Regions from separate parts of the Buttiauxella sp. AC142 genome, predicted to be linked through region 1. Evidence: predicted binding sites of a transcription regulator. Region 1 holds the regulator's gene; each other region holds the start of a gene.
What was found. Region 1 encodes LexA, which represses DNA repair genes until DNA is damaged. Its sites were predicted from a motif close to TNCTGTATGTACATACAGNA; they were not measured.
Positions count from the first base shown of each region.

Region 2: a site for LexA is predicted at 2,689-2,708, ahead of AC0IWZ_RS11700 (DinI-like family protein). Genes of this name have one in related genera too.
Region 3: a site for LexA is predicted at 2,091-2,110, ahead of sbmC (DNA gyrase inhibitor SbmC). Genes of this name have one in related genera too.

Region 1 covers NZ_CEEDCH010000001.1:33,038-37,500, forward strand. The annotation lists gene plsB (glycerol-3-phosphate 1-O-acyltransferase PlsB) at 1-1,435, opposite strand, end outside; gene AC0IWZ_RS00145 (diacylglycerol kinase) at 1,562-1,930, shown strand; gene lexA (transcriptional repressor LexA) at 2,039-2,647, shown strand; gene dinF (MATE family efflux transporter DinF) at 2,721-4,052, shown strand; gene AC0IWZ_RS00160 (CsbD family protein) at 4,210-4,419, shown strand.
Region 2 covers NZ_CEEDCH010000001.1:2,533,434-2,537,896, forward strand. The annotation lists gene aspS (aspartate--tRNA ligase) at 1-1,556, opposite strand, end outside; gene AC0IWZ_RS11690 (hydrolase) at 1,805-2,371, shown strand; partial or broken gene AC0IWZ_RS11695 (hypothetical protein) at 2,368-2,463, shown strand; gene AC0IWZ_RS11700 (DinI-like family protein) at 2,725-2,964, shown strand; gene AC0IWZ_RS11705 (hypothetical protein) at 3,334-3,627, shown strand; gene AC0IWZ_RS11710 (hypothetical protein) at 3,630-4,202, shown strand.
Region 3 covers NZ_CEEDCH010000001.1:2,794,871-2,799,333, forward strand. The annotation lists gene AC0IWZ_RS13080 (DUF496 family protein) at 1-97, opposite strand, end outside; gene AC0IWZ_RS13085 (FUSC family protein) at 322-1,380, opposite strand; gene sbmC (DNA gyrase inhibitor SbmC) at 1,602-2,066, opposite strand; gene dacD (serine-type D-Ala-D-Ala carboxypeptidase DacD) at 2,261-3,427, opposite strand; gene sbcB (exodeoxyribonuclease I) at 3,693-4,463, shown strand, end outside.

The DNA of each region.
Region 1 (4,463 bases):
GGAATGTCATCAACGGCATCGGTTCGCCGAAGTTCACATAGCCCTGGCCGAGATTACGCAGCTTGCTCAGCCCGCGCACCATCTGCATAAAGCTCTCTTTCTCTTTGGTCGCTCCACGCAGTTCTTTGGCGTAAGTCCCCACTTCCATTACATGCTCGTAGCCAATGTAAATTGGCACCAATGTAATTGGACGAGTACCACCGCGCAGCATGGCCTGAATGGTCATCGACAGCGTGCCGGTTTTCGGATCAAGCAAACGCCCGGTACGGGAACGCCCACCTTCCACAAAATATTCAACGGAATAGCCACGGCTAAACAGCTCGCCAAGATATTCACGGAACACGGTGGAATAGAGTTTGCTGCCTTTAAAGGTACGGCGAATAAAGAACGCTCCCAGGCGACGGAAAATCGGGCCTGCTGGCCAGAAATTCAGGTTGATACCCGCCGCGATGTGCGGAGGAACTAGCCCCTGGTGATAAAGCACGTAAGACAGCAGCATGTAGTCCATGTGGCTGCGGTGGCAGGGCACATAGACAATCTCATGGCCGTCATGAGCCAGTTGGCGCACACGCTCAGCGTTGTGAACGTTAATGCCCTGGTACAAACGGTTCCACGTCAGTCCTAACACGCGGTCGGTCAAACGAACGGCTTCATAAGAGAAGTTGGCGGCAATCTCTTCCATCAGCGCGACAGCATTTTGCTGTGCTTTTTCATGGGAGATTTTCTTGCTACGCGCTTCGTCTTCTACCGCGCGAGCGATAGCTTTTGATGCCAGAAGTTTGTTAAACAGATCCTGACGCACCGGCAGACGCGGGCCAACAGTCGCTAAACGCTGGCGAGCGAAGTGCATACGTGCCACTCGCGCCAGTTTCTGAGCGATTTTTTTATCTGTGCCGTGATCGGTTGCCATCTGGCGCAGCGAAACCGGTGCGGAAAAACGCACAAAGCTGTCGCGCCCAAGCCAGGAGACGGCGAAGAATTTTTGAATGCCGTTGAGCATTCTTAATGGCGGATTCACTTCGCCTTTTTCGCGCCCCGGTGAACGGCCAAACATGACCGAAACAGGCACCATCTGCACGTCCAGATTTGGATTGCTACGGTGTAAATCGAGGTAATCATGGAACAGCTTGATCGACTCTTCTTTCGGCGTGTAATAAGTGAATACACGCGGCCCACCATGGATAAAGACATAGCGCGGCAGCACCGCTCCGTCGATTTCTAACGGCTCGAGAGGGTCGGGCAAGTTATGCGCGAGGCATTGAGCGCGCAGCGTTAATAAGTCCGCCTTTGAGTTATAGGGCAGCACGTACATTATTGGACGTGTGGGATCTAAGCCCAGTTCGGCTTGTGGATCTGCCGGAATAGACTTGCTCTTTACCAGAACGCCTAATGGTAAATTAAGTAATTTGTAGTAGATTCTTGGCCAGCCTGACATAAACGATGTAAAGCCTCAGGTTAATGATGCAAATTCGCCGCAAGAATATCAGAATCTGACCCAGATTTCTGTGGCGTTATAATTTTGACAAGCATTGATGCAAATAATTTGAAAAGGTTGCCCAAAATGGCGAGTAGTACCACTGGACTTACCCGTATTATCAAAGCTGCAGGCTATTCATGGAAAGGGCTAAAAGCGGCCTGGATCAACGAAGCTGCTTTCCGCCAGGAGGGCGTTTCGGCTGTCATCGCCATTGCTATTGCCTGCTGGTTAGATGTTGACCCTATTACCCGTATTTTACTGATTGGTTCAGTGGTGTTGGTGATGATTGTCGAAATCCTCAATAGCGCTATTGAGGCCCTCGTTGACCGTGTTGGTACTGACTATCACGAGCTTTCCGGGCGAGCAAAAGATATGGGCTCAGCCGCTGTATTAATCGCCATTATCCTTGCAGTAATTACCTGGGTCACGCTGCTTTGGCAGCATTTGCGATAGTCTTTCCAGAATAGTTAAGTGCCTGGTTTTTTGCTCAATTTGTGGTTCCAAATTCGCCTTTAACTGTATATACTCACAGCATAACTGTATAAACACCCAGGGGGCGGAATGAAAGCGTTAACTACCAGGCAGCAAGAGGTGTTTGATCTTATTCGGGATCATATCAGCCAGACCGGCATGCCACCGACACGTGCCGAGATTGCTCAACGTCTGGGGTTCCGTTCTCCGAACGCTGCTGAAGAACATTTAAAAGCTCTCGCCCGTAAAGGCGTGATTGAGATTGTTTCCGGCGCTTCGCGTGGCATTCGTTTGCTGGTGGAAGAGATCACTGGTATCCCGCTGGTTGGGCGCGTCGCTGCGGGTGAACCACTCCTTGCGCAGCAGCATATCGAAGGCCATTACCAGGTAGATCCTTCATTGTTCAAACCGAATGCCGACTTCCTGCTGCGCGTCAGCGGGATGTCTATGAAAGACATCGGTATTATGGACGGTGATTTACTGGCGGTGCATAAAACTCAGGATGTGCGTAACGGCCAGGTTGTGGTTGCGCGCATTGATGATGAAGTGACCGTTAAACGTTTGAAACAGCAAGGGAATACCGTTCATCTGCTGCCAGAAAACAGCGAATTCGAGCCGATAGTGGTTGACCTGCGCGAGCATAACTTCTCGATTGAAGGGCTGGCTGTTGGGGTTATTCGCAACGGCGACTGGCTGTAAAATCTCTTTAGGTGATGCGTATTTAAGTACGCATCACTGTCTTAATTCTCTTTGATCTCCTTCAGGAGAGGTCATGCAATTATTCTCCACAGCGGATCGTGCGCTCTGGCGCCTCGCTTTACCCATGATTTTCTCCAACATTACCGTCCCGCTGCTTGGCCTTGTCGATACGGCTGTTATTGGTCATCTGGATAGTCCTGTTTATCTCGGTGGTGTCGCGATTGGAGCGACGGCAACCAGCTTCCTGTTTATGTTATTGCTCTTTCTGCGCATGAGTACCACCGGCTTAACCGCCCAGGCCTTTGGCGCAAACAACCCCTCCGCTTTAGCTCGCGCACTGGTTCAGCCTTTATTGCTGGCACTCGGAGCGGGTATTGCCATTGTCTTGCTGCGCGAACCACTAATCTCGCTGGCTCTGCGTATTGTCGGCGGTAATCAGGACGTGCTCTTTCAGGCGCAACGTTTTCTTGAGATTCGTTGGTTAAGCGCCCCGGCCTCCCTGGCTAATTTGGTCTTGCTCGGCTGGTTGCTGGGCGTTCAATACGCACGCGCGCCGGTTATTTTGTTAGTGGTCGGTAACGTTCTGAATATTGTGCTCGACGTGTGGCTGGTGATGGGGCTGCATATGAATGTTCAGGGGGCGGCACTCGCTACTGTCACGGCTGAATACGCCACATTTATCATCGGCTTGCTCATGGTGAAAAAGGTCATGGGCCTGCGTGGAATCAGTGGTGAAATGCTCAAACAGGCGTGGCGCGGTAATGTTCGGCGTTTGTTGGCGCTTAACCGCGACATCATGCTCCGCTCGCTGTTATTACAGATCTGTTTTGCCTCCGTGACCATCTTTGGCGCGCGTTTGGGTAGCGAAATCGTCGCGGTGAATGCGGTACTAATGACGTTGCTGACCTTCACCGCTTACGCGCTCGATGGTTTTGCTTATGCCGTTGAGGCACATTCCGGGCAGGCTTATGGGGCAAAAAATCGGGGGCAATTACTCGAAGTCTGGGGGGCTGCATGTCGCCAGGCCGGTTTAGTCGCACTGGCATTCGCCGCCGTTTATGCCTTATTGGGTGAGCAAATTGTTTCCCTTTTGACCTCAATTGCTGAGCTGCAACGGCAAGCGGATATCTATTTGTATTGGCAGATAATTTTACCCGTTGTCGGCGTGTGGTGCTATTTGCTCGATGGCATGTTTATAGGCGCAACTCGAGGGACTGAAATGCGCAATAGCATGGCTGTCGCGGCGTTGGGCTTTGGCCTGTCGATGTTTACCGTACCGTATTTAGGCAACCACGGGTTGTGGCTTTCGTTAGCTGTATTCCTTGCGCTAAGAGGTTTGTCGCTGGGATGGATCTGGCGTCGCCACTGGCAGAAAAATACCTGGTTTAACAATGTTCAAGATTAAGCCGTTAGGTTAAACATTCTTAGTTTTCCCCATACCACCATATCCTTGACTACAATTATTCCCACGTCCAGCAGAAACAGGGTGTCAGCCAAACGGAAGCACCCGGACGATGGTAATTTTTGTTAGTAATTTTTCACCGAACGATGAGGATATTATTATGAATAAAGACGAAATCGGCGGTAACTGGAAACAGTTCAAAGGCACAGTAAAAGAGAAATGGGGCAAACTGACTGACGATGATATGACCGTCATTGAAGGGAAGCGCGATCAGCTTGTCGGCAAAATCCAGGAACGTTATGGATATGAAAAGGATAAGGCAGAGGAAGAAGTCGTTGATTGGGAAACTCGCAACAAATACCGTTGGTAATTAGTTTCCCTCAGATGTGTTAACTCTCAGCCCTGCCCAGGTAC
Region 2 (4,463 bases), 2.5 Mb from region 1:
TCGAGCAGGAAGCCAAACTTCTCGCGCTGGTCTTCTTCCGTGATACCCAGAATGCCGAACACAGTCTGTTGCATCTGGCCGTTGTGAATACGCACGGAACCGCCGCCAACTTCGTAACCGTTGATAACCATATCGTAGGCGTTTGCCACAGCCGCTTCTGGATCTGCCGCCAATTCTTCCGGAGACATATCTTTCGGGGCGGTGAACGGGTGGTGCATTGCGGTCAGGCCGCCTTCGCCGTTGTCTTCAAACATAGGGAAGTCGATAACCCACAGTGGTGCCCATGCTTTTTCATCGGTGATGCTCAGATCTTTACCGATTTTCAGGCGTAACGCGCCAAGTGCATCTGCAACTACTTTTTTGTTGTCTGCGCCAAAGAAGATCATGTCGCCATCTTGCGCACCAGTACGCTCCAGAATAGCTTCAACGATTTCAGCATTCAGGAACTTAGCCACAGGGCTAGTGATACCTTCGATGCTTTTCGCACGCTCGTTCACTTTGATGTAAGCCAGCCCTTTCGCGCCGTAAATCTCAATGAACTTGCCGTAGTCGTCAATCTGTTTACGGCTTAACTGTGCGCCACCTGGCACTCGCAGCGCTGCAACGCGGCCTTTAGCATCATTTGCCGGGCCCGCGAAGACTTTAAACTCAACGTCTTTGAGCAGGTCAGCAACGTCCACCAGCTCCATTGGGTTACGCAAATCTGGTTTGTCTGAACCGTAACGACGCTCCGCTTCTGCGAAAGTCATGATTGGGAAATCGCCCAGATCGACGTTTTTCACATCCAGCCACAGATCGCGCACCAGTTTTTCCATCACTTCACGCACTTGTGGCGCGGTCATGAAGGAAGTTTCGACGTCGATTTGAGTAAATTCAGGCTGACGGTCAGCACGTAAGTCTTCATCGCGGAAGCACTTAACAATCTGATAGTAACGGTCAAAACCGGACATCATCAGCAGCTGTTTGAACAGCTGAGGGGATTGCGGCAACGCGTAGAATTTGCCTTTATGCACACGGCTCGGCACCAGATAGTCACGCGCACCTTCCGGCGTGGCTTTGGTCAGCATTGGGGTTTCGATATCCAGGAAACCGTGGTCATCCATAAAGCGGCGCACGAAGCTGGTGATTTTCGCACGGGTCTTCAGGCGGTTCGCCATTTCAGGGCGACGCAGATCCAGATAACGGAATTTCAAACGCGCTTCTTCAGTGTTGACGTGGTTAGAGTCCAGCGGCAGCGCTTCGGAACGGTTGATGATGGTCAAATCGGTGGCGAAGACTTCTACCGCACCCGTTGCCATATCTTTATTGATGTTTTTTTCATCACGCGGGCGAACGGTACCGGTGATTTGGATGCAGAACTCATTACGCAGTTCGGAAGCAAGCTGGAACGCATCCTGACGATCCGGGTCGAAAAACACCTGCACGATGCCTTCGCGATCGCGCATATCAATAAAGATAAGGCTACCGAGGTCACGACGACGATTGACCCAACCACACAGTGTTACTTGTTGTCCCACATGGGATTGATTGAGCTGCCCGCAATATACTGTACGCATGAGATATCCCTTAAATTAGCCGCTCACTGTCCAATACCTGCAACGGTGGCCACTATATTTGTCTGTCATCTATTGATAAAAAAGGGGGTTATTATACTGGAAATAATGGCCCAAGATAAGGACTGACGCGTTTCAATGCGCCTCGTTTAGCTTATTCTCACAAAAATTAACAAAATTTGTAAACTATCGCGCTCCTGTTCCGTCGTAAGGTATTACGCGATAACCTTATTTTGACCCGGAGTCACCTCATGTTAGAACTGAATACTTCCAAAACCGCACTCGTCGTTATTGATTTGCAGGAAGGCATCCTGCCATTTGCGGGCGGTCCGCACAGTGCACAGGACGTGGTGGCTCGTTCAGCCAAACTGGCAGAGAAATTCCGCGCAAATGGTGCGCCGGTGATTATGGTACGCGTGGGCTGGTCTAAAGATTTTGCCGAAGCGCTCAAGCAGCCGGTTGATGCGCAGGCTGGCGCGCATGCGCTGCCTGACAACTGGTGGGTTTATCCGCAGGCTTTAGGTAAAAAAGACAGTGATATTGAAGTGACTAAACGCCAGTGGGGCGCGTTTTACGGCACCGACCTGGAACTCCAACTGCGCCGCCGTGGTATCGACACCATCGTGCTATGTGGGATTTCGACTAACATCGGTGTGGAGTCCACCGCGCGTAACGCGTGGGAACTGGGCTTTAACCTGGTCATTGCCGAAGATGCGTGCAGTGCCGCAAGTAGCGAACAACACCAGGGCAGCATGATGAATATCTTCCCGCGTATTGGTCGCGTTCGTAGCACCGAAGAGGTCATTGCAGCCCTGTGATCTACGTTGGCCTTCCACAATGGTCGCATCCAAAATGGGTGCGATTAGGCATAACTTCTCTTGAAGATTACGCTCGCCATTTTAATTGCGTGACGCGGGAATTTTAAAAATCACTAAAGAACGCCCAAGAGCATGTGTATTCTTTAGCTTAATCAGTAGGTTAAATAAATGCATATATGAAATCCGGTAAAGTTCATATGTGCAGCAATGCCCCATCCATGCCCCAAAACAGTTTTTTTTGCCCCACCCATGCCCCAAAATCCCTTCTGAAACAATGCACGTCCAACCGTTGACACTGTATAAAAAAACAGTATAAATACTGTCTATAATCACAGTAATTATTGGAGGCTGTTATGTTCGTTGAACTCGTTTATGACAAACGCAATGTGGAAGGTTTACCGGGTGCTAAAGACATCATACTTGCCGAACTGACAAAGCGTGTGCATGGGATTTTCCCTGCTGCTGATGTTCGAGTTAAACCGATGCAAGCTAATGCCGTTAACAGCGACTGCACGAAGACTGAGAAAGAAAAGATAAATCGTTTGGTCGAGGAAATGTTTGAAGAGGCCGAATTCTGGCTCGTTAGCGAGTAGCGTCTATGGACAACATGATCATTGGCGGGGTGAGGATTTACTTCCCCCGCCCAGGTGAAAAGCTTCCGGTTCCATCGGCTGATATGCGTACCTTTGCCATTAAAGGAACTACTGGAGATCGCTGTTGTGTAATTGGTTTCTGGGATGGGAAATGGCGAGTTCTTTCGCTACCTGAGTACGAAAGCCTGGGTAAAGCCATCATGGCAACAGTGAGGGAGGGAAAGCGTAATTGGCGATGAGGAGGCAGTAAGTAAGATACCCCTGATAAATAACCAGGTTATGTCACGTATCAATGTGCTTTAAGATGAAGCGATGTGTGATGGAATCTGACTCTATCTATTTGAATAATAATTTAAATCAGGTGTATAAATGACTGCTATCCTTAAAGGCAAAGACCATATCGACAGTTTTGCTGACGTTTTCGTGACCACTGCAATCAAAGTTGGGGAGAATGAATATTGTAAAATTACTTTTTGCCGCCATATTATTGATAACACCAGCGTTCCCGATGAGCTTAACCCCGAAGCGGGCATGAATTTTTACCTTGAAGCAACTCAAAGTGTTACTTTGCCTATGTCTATGGCTAAAAATATGGCTCAAGCCATCCTGAATGCCCCTCCAGCGGAGCCAACTACATTCAAGCCATTTGAACGTAAGATATAACGATGGATAAGTCTTCTCATTCTCGATCTAGCATGGGGGGTTATGATGGAAATCCAAAGACGATTATCATGCCTGCTTATCGTGAGACGGCAATAGTAACGAAAATCCCGGCTGCTTACAGTACCGAAACAAAAGTCGAATATGTTAGAACCAACGGTCCAGTAGATAGTCAAAAAGATGAACAACCTAAGCACAGTGAGGCAAATGTCATGTCAGTTTCCAGAGAGGAATTAGACGCAAAACTTGCACAAAACAAAGCTGAGGTTGGTGCCGTTGCGACTGAAATGCGCAGGGAGATGTCAGAGTGGCGAGCTCAGCAGACTGAAATAATGATGAAGCTTCAATCTGAAGTTAGTGCCATTAATGTCAAACTGGATGAAAGATTTGAAGCTCAGAAACGATCATCATCTCTAATTCAGTGGCTAGTTGGCATTATTCTGGCGTTTGTTGCATTAATACCTGTGTTTCAAAGCATGTTTGATAACAGCAGAAAAAGTGATTCAAATGCACCAATTGTCATTCAAGTCCCTCAGCAACAAACCCAAGCACCTCTGACTCCTCAGACTAAACAATAAACCCGGCCATCGAGCCGGGTTTCCTCTCGAAGCTACCATATTCTTAATAGTCCCCATCTGATTGCCGAACGCTGCGTTAACCCTATAGAATATCCACAGTTATCTCTGGCATGAACACCGGGTTAACCAGCCACAGCCCGCTCTTGCATACGGCGGTGCTGTGGCGCAACTCAAATTATTCCTTTACCTTGCCCCGAGTCATTAGTTCTTCAAACCTCATACCCTCAAGTAACTCGTGTACAAGTTTATCCTTCTCCGCAA
Region 3 (4,463 bases), 2.8 Mb from region 1:
TCTGCACGTCCTGGATTTCACGTTGCAGTTTGTTTTTACGACGGAACAGACGCACAAACTCAAGCACGTCCTGGAAAGATGGTTTGGTTGGTTCCATTTTTATACCCCTGCTAATTTCATACTTGGATTCGTTAAAACAACGATTCATTAAGTTAACGGTCATACGCTTACCTTAAAGGTAGCGACGGCCGCTGACAATGTCATTCTTCAAGCTGCATGGTGATTAGCTGCAACCCGAACATACAGGCGATGGGTCTCTTTCGCTATCTTAACCTCAAATAGTGCTGAATCGAAACCAGCAATTCATATCAGACTAAGCAATTATTTGCGTAACGCGCGGCAGATCAACTGTGAGAGCAATTCCAGTTGACGGGCAAGCTCAAGGCTCAACCAAACGTAGCCATGAATTGGGGTTTCCTGAAGTTTCCCGTTCGGCCCCTCTTGCATCAGTTGGCGCAACTCACTAACGATTTCGGTTAGTTTTTCGTTATTGGCAGAAATCGGCGATGGGTTTCCGTCATGCAATGCCAGGGCAATTGCCGCGAGTGTACGTTGCGTCATCTGCTGTGTGTCACGCAGTGTGCGTGCGTTAATCATCAGGAAGTGGCTTTCACGGGACGCCCAGTAAGCGTTAATTTGCAGCTCGAGCGTGCACACCATGTTACGGCTGACGGTTTGAATCGCTTCTAAGATGGTTTTTTGAATGTGGGTTTCTTTGCTGCTCGGGCCAATCAAAGCACGCATTCTGACCACATCACTTAATACCTGGCGCAGATGCTTTTCCAGGTGCGGGCGTTCCACCAGGTTTGGAGAAAAACCAGCGTTGTAGACCCGACCAAAGGCCGTGACGAAATTCGCCATTTGAATACGCCAGTGGATAAACGCGCGCTGCGGGTAAATGCTGGTGAAGAGCATCGCCAGTAATGAACCGAAGATAACATCACCGCTGCGCCACATCGCGATTTCCATGTCGCCTGCGGGCGCTCCCACCACCACGGCAAGTGTGATACCAATCAGCAAAGCCTGATAGGGCCTTTTACCCAGGGCCAGATAGCCGCAGATAAACATCGCCAGCGCACACCATACCAACATCAAAGGCAGCGAAAAAAGCTCTAGCCTGAGCGCAACCAGGCCCATCGTTGCACCACAAATGGTGCCACCAATACGCTCAAACGCACGCGGGACAACGTTTCCCCAAAAGGAAATGGGCCCCATCACCACCACGAGGGTGATTAATGGCCATGTCCCTTCTGGCACTTTCAGAAGATGGACAATAAGAAAGGTGAGCACAAATGCCAGCGCGATACGGATACCGTGCACGACTCGGTAGTGGCGATAAACGCGGAGCTCAAACGGGCTTAATGATTTGTCGGGGCGCACACCCGGGTCTCCTGAAAAATAAAAACGGGATTGTACCTGTTTTTATTGAGGGGGCATCACAAAGTTAGGGGGCTTGCGCCCCCTTTAGCATCAGACTTGATCTGCCACGGGAATTTACCCGTTAGCATTTGAGTTGCAGGTAGGCGGCCAGGGAACTTATCCCGATGAGCTTACTCAAGTAAGTGATTCGGGTAAGTGAGTGCAGCCAACACCCCTGCAACTTAAAGGATGACGGGTATATACATATCTATTTCCCAGACTCCGCTCTCCGAACCATCGTTAAGATAGTGTTCAAAGCAGGGTTTCGATGCCATTTGATAGCGGTTGTCAGCCAGCAGGCTGTCGAAGAACAAGTTCCACGGCTTGGCAAAATCACCGTCATCGACTCGGGCGCGCGCCACCGCATACTGCCCGGCTTCTATTTTGGTGGTGATAACGCCTTCACTGTTTTCAGGTACGGTGAAGTTTTCAGCCACCGATACTACGGTATCGCAGCGCAGCTTTTCCGCAGGCACGACATCTGGGTTATCGTAATAAACCGCCAGCCACTCTTCGCCGACAATTTTGTGTGTTTTCACCCACAGTGAAAGCTGTTCAAACCCTTGATGAACCGTTTTTTCCCACGGCCCTACCATATGAAAACCAGCTACTTTCCGCTCATGCACTTGTTGTACGTTAAATTCCATATGACCTCCTGACTCGTTTAAAAACACTGTATGTTTATACACCACTAAATTGCAGGGAAACAATCCTTTGTCAGGGTGATGTGGTTACTTTGCGAGCATGATCGCTTTTCGCGAATCTTTCGCCTGTAGATCTTAGTACAGGCCAAAAAAAGGGCCGGCATAACTGCCGACCCCGTTTGCATCCTTCAATTAATTTACAGCTTGTGGCTCAGATAATCGCTGAAGCGCGACCATGCGCTGCCCTTTTTGACATCAGCCAGCGTCACCAGCGGCCAGTGCGCAATAAGTTTATCGCGGTCAAACAGTTCAATTTCACCGACATGCTGGTTAGCTGCGATAGGGGCTTCAAGCTCAGGCTTATCGAGGACATATTTAGCTTTAATATTAGGCACTTCAGATTTTGGCAGCGCCAGATAGACATCCTGATTGGTTCCGACTTCGACTTTCTTTTGATCACCGTACCAGATTGTCTCGGTGCCAATTTTCTTACCTTTATGCAGAACCTGAACGGTATCGAAATTATCCTGACCCCAGTGCAGTAATTTGCGCGCCTGATCTTCACGCCCTTTCGGGCTTTCAGCCCCCATCACCACAGCAATTAAACGGCGCTCGCCATCAACACTCGACGCAATAAGATTGAACCCGGCACTCGCGGTGTGACCGGTTTTCAGGCCATCGACGTTCAAGCCTTTATCCCATAACAGCCCATTACGGTTCTGTTGTGTGATGCCATTCCAGGTCAGGCTGCGCTCGCTATACATATGATAAAAATCAGGTTCGCCATGAATAATGGCGCGGGATAGCACGGCGAGATCGTAAGCGGAACTGTGCTGGCCCGGTGCATCCAGGCCGTGTACCGTTTCAAAATGGGTATCGCGCAGGCGTAATTGCTGCACGTATTTATTCATCATCGCCACAAATTGCGGTTGCCCGCCAGCAACGTAATCGGCTAGCGCGACACAAGCATCGTTCCCGGAGTCGATAATCAGCCCGCGACTCAGGTCATGAACGGTGAGTCGGTCGCCTTGTTTCAAAAACATCAGCGATGAACCGTCGAAAACCGGATTGCCTTTTGCCCAGGCATCTCTGCCCACTGTCACGATATCGTCAGCCTTGATGCGCCCGCTATCAATGGCGCGGTCCACCACATAGCCCGTCATCAATTTAGTCAAACTTGCCGGGTTGCGTCGCACATGTTCGTTTTCCGCAGCCAGAATTTGCCCGGTGGTGTAATCCATCAGCACCCAGGAACCCGCCTGAATTTGTGGAGGGGATGGCGGGTTAACAAAGATATCGTCGGCAAAAGCGGAGTGAGCAGATAATGACAGCAGAGAACAAACAGCAAACAGACGGATCTTCAACGATATACCCTCGGTAACAATAAATTCAGCCGCTTCTTTTACTGGAGTTTGCGATAATTTTCGCAATTAAATTGCAAAAATATATGAATAGATAGCATTGCGTACTCATCTTGAATATCTTGCGCAGTGGTGCAGGAGGCCTGTTAATGGTTTAACATGCACTGATGCAGTGACTGACCAACAAGTTTGAAACATGGAGCGAGTTTTAGTAGGATTTCAGTTTAATAACAATATGTTAAACAACACTCAAGGGCGGGAGTAAACCGTGGATAATACAACGCAACAACCGACCTTTCTCTTCCATGATTATGAGACTTTCGGCAAAAGTCCTTCGCTTGACCGCCCCGCGCAATTTGCAGCGATTCGGACAGATTCCGAGTTTAATGTCATTGGCGAGCCGGAAGTATTTTACTGCCAACCCGCTGATGACTATCTGCCTCAACCCGAAGCGGTGATGATTACCGGAATTACTCCGCAGCACGCGCTGGCTCAGGGAGTCAACGAAGCCGATTTTGCCAAACGCATCCACAGTATTTTTACGCAGCCCAAGACCTGTGTGGTGGGCTACAACAATGTGCGCTTCGATGATGAAGTGACGCGTAATATTTTCTATCGTAATTTTTACGACCCGTATGGCTGGAGCTGGCAGAACGATAACTCCCGCTGGGATCTGCTTGATGTGATGCGCGCCTGTTATGCGTTGCGTCCTGAAGGGATTGTCTGGCCGGAAAACGACGATGGGCTGCCGAGTTTTCGTCTGGAGCATTTAACCAAAGCCAACGGAATTGAACATGCCAACGCGCACGACGCGATGTCCGATGTTTACGCCACTATCGCCATGGCGCAATTGGTTAAAACACGCCAGCCACGTCTGTTCGAGTATCTCTATACTTATCGCTCCAAACACAAGCTCACCACGCTAATTGATATTCCGCAGATGAAACCGCTGGTGCATGTTTCGGGAATGTTCGGTGCATGGCGCGGCAATACCAGTTGGATTGCGCCGCTGGCCTGGCATCCTGATAACCGTAATGCG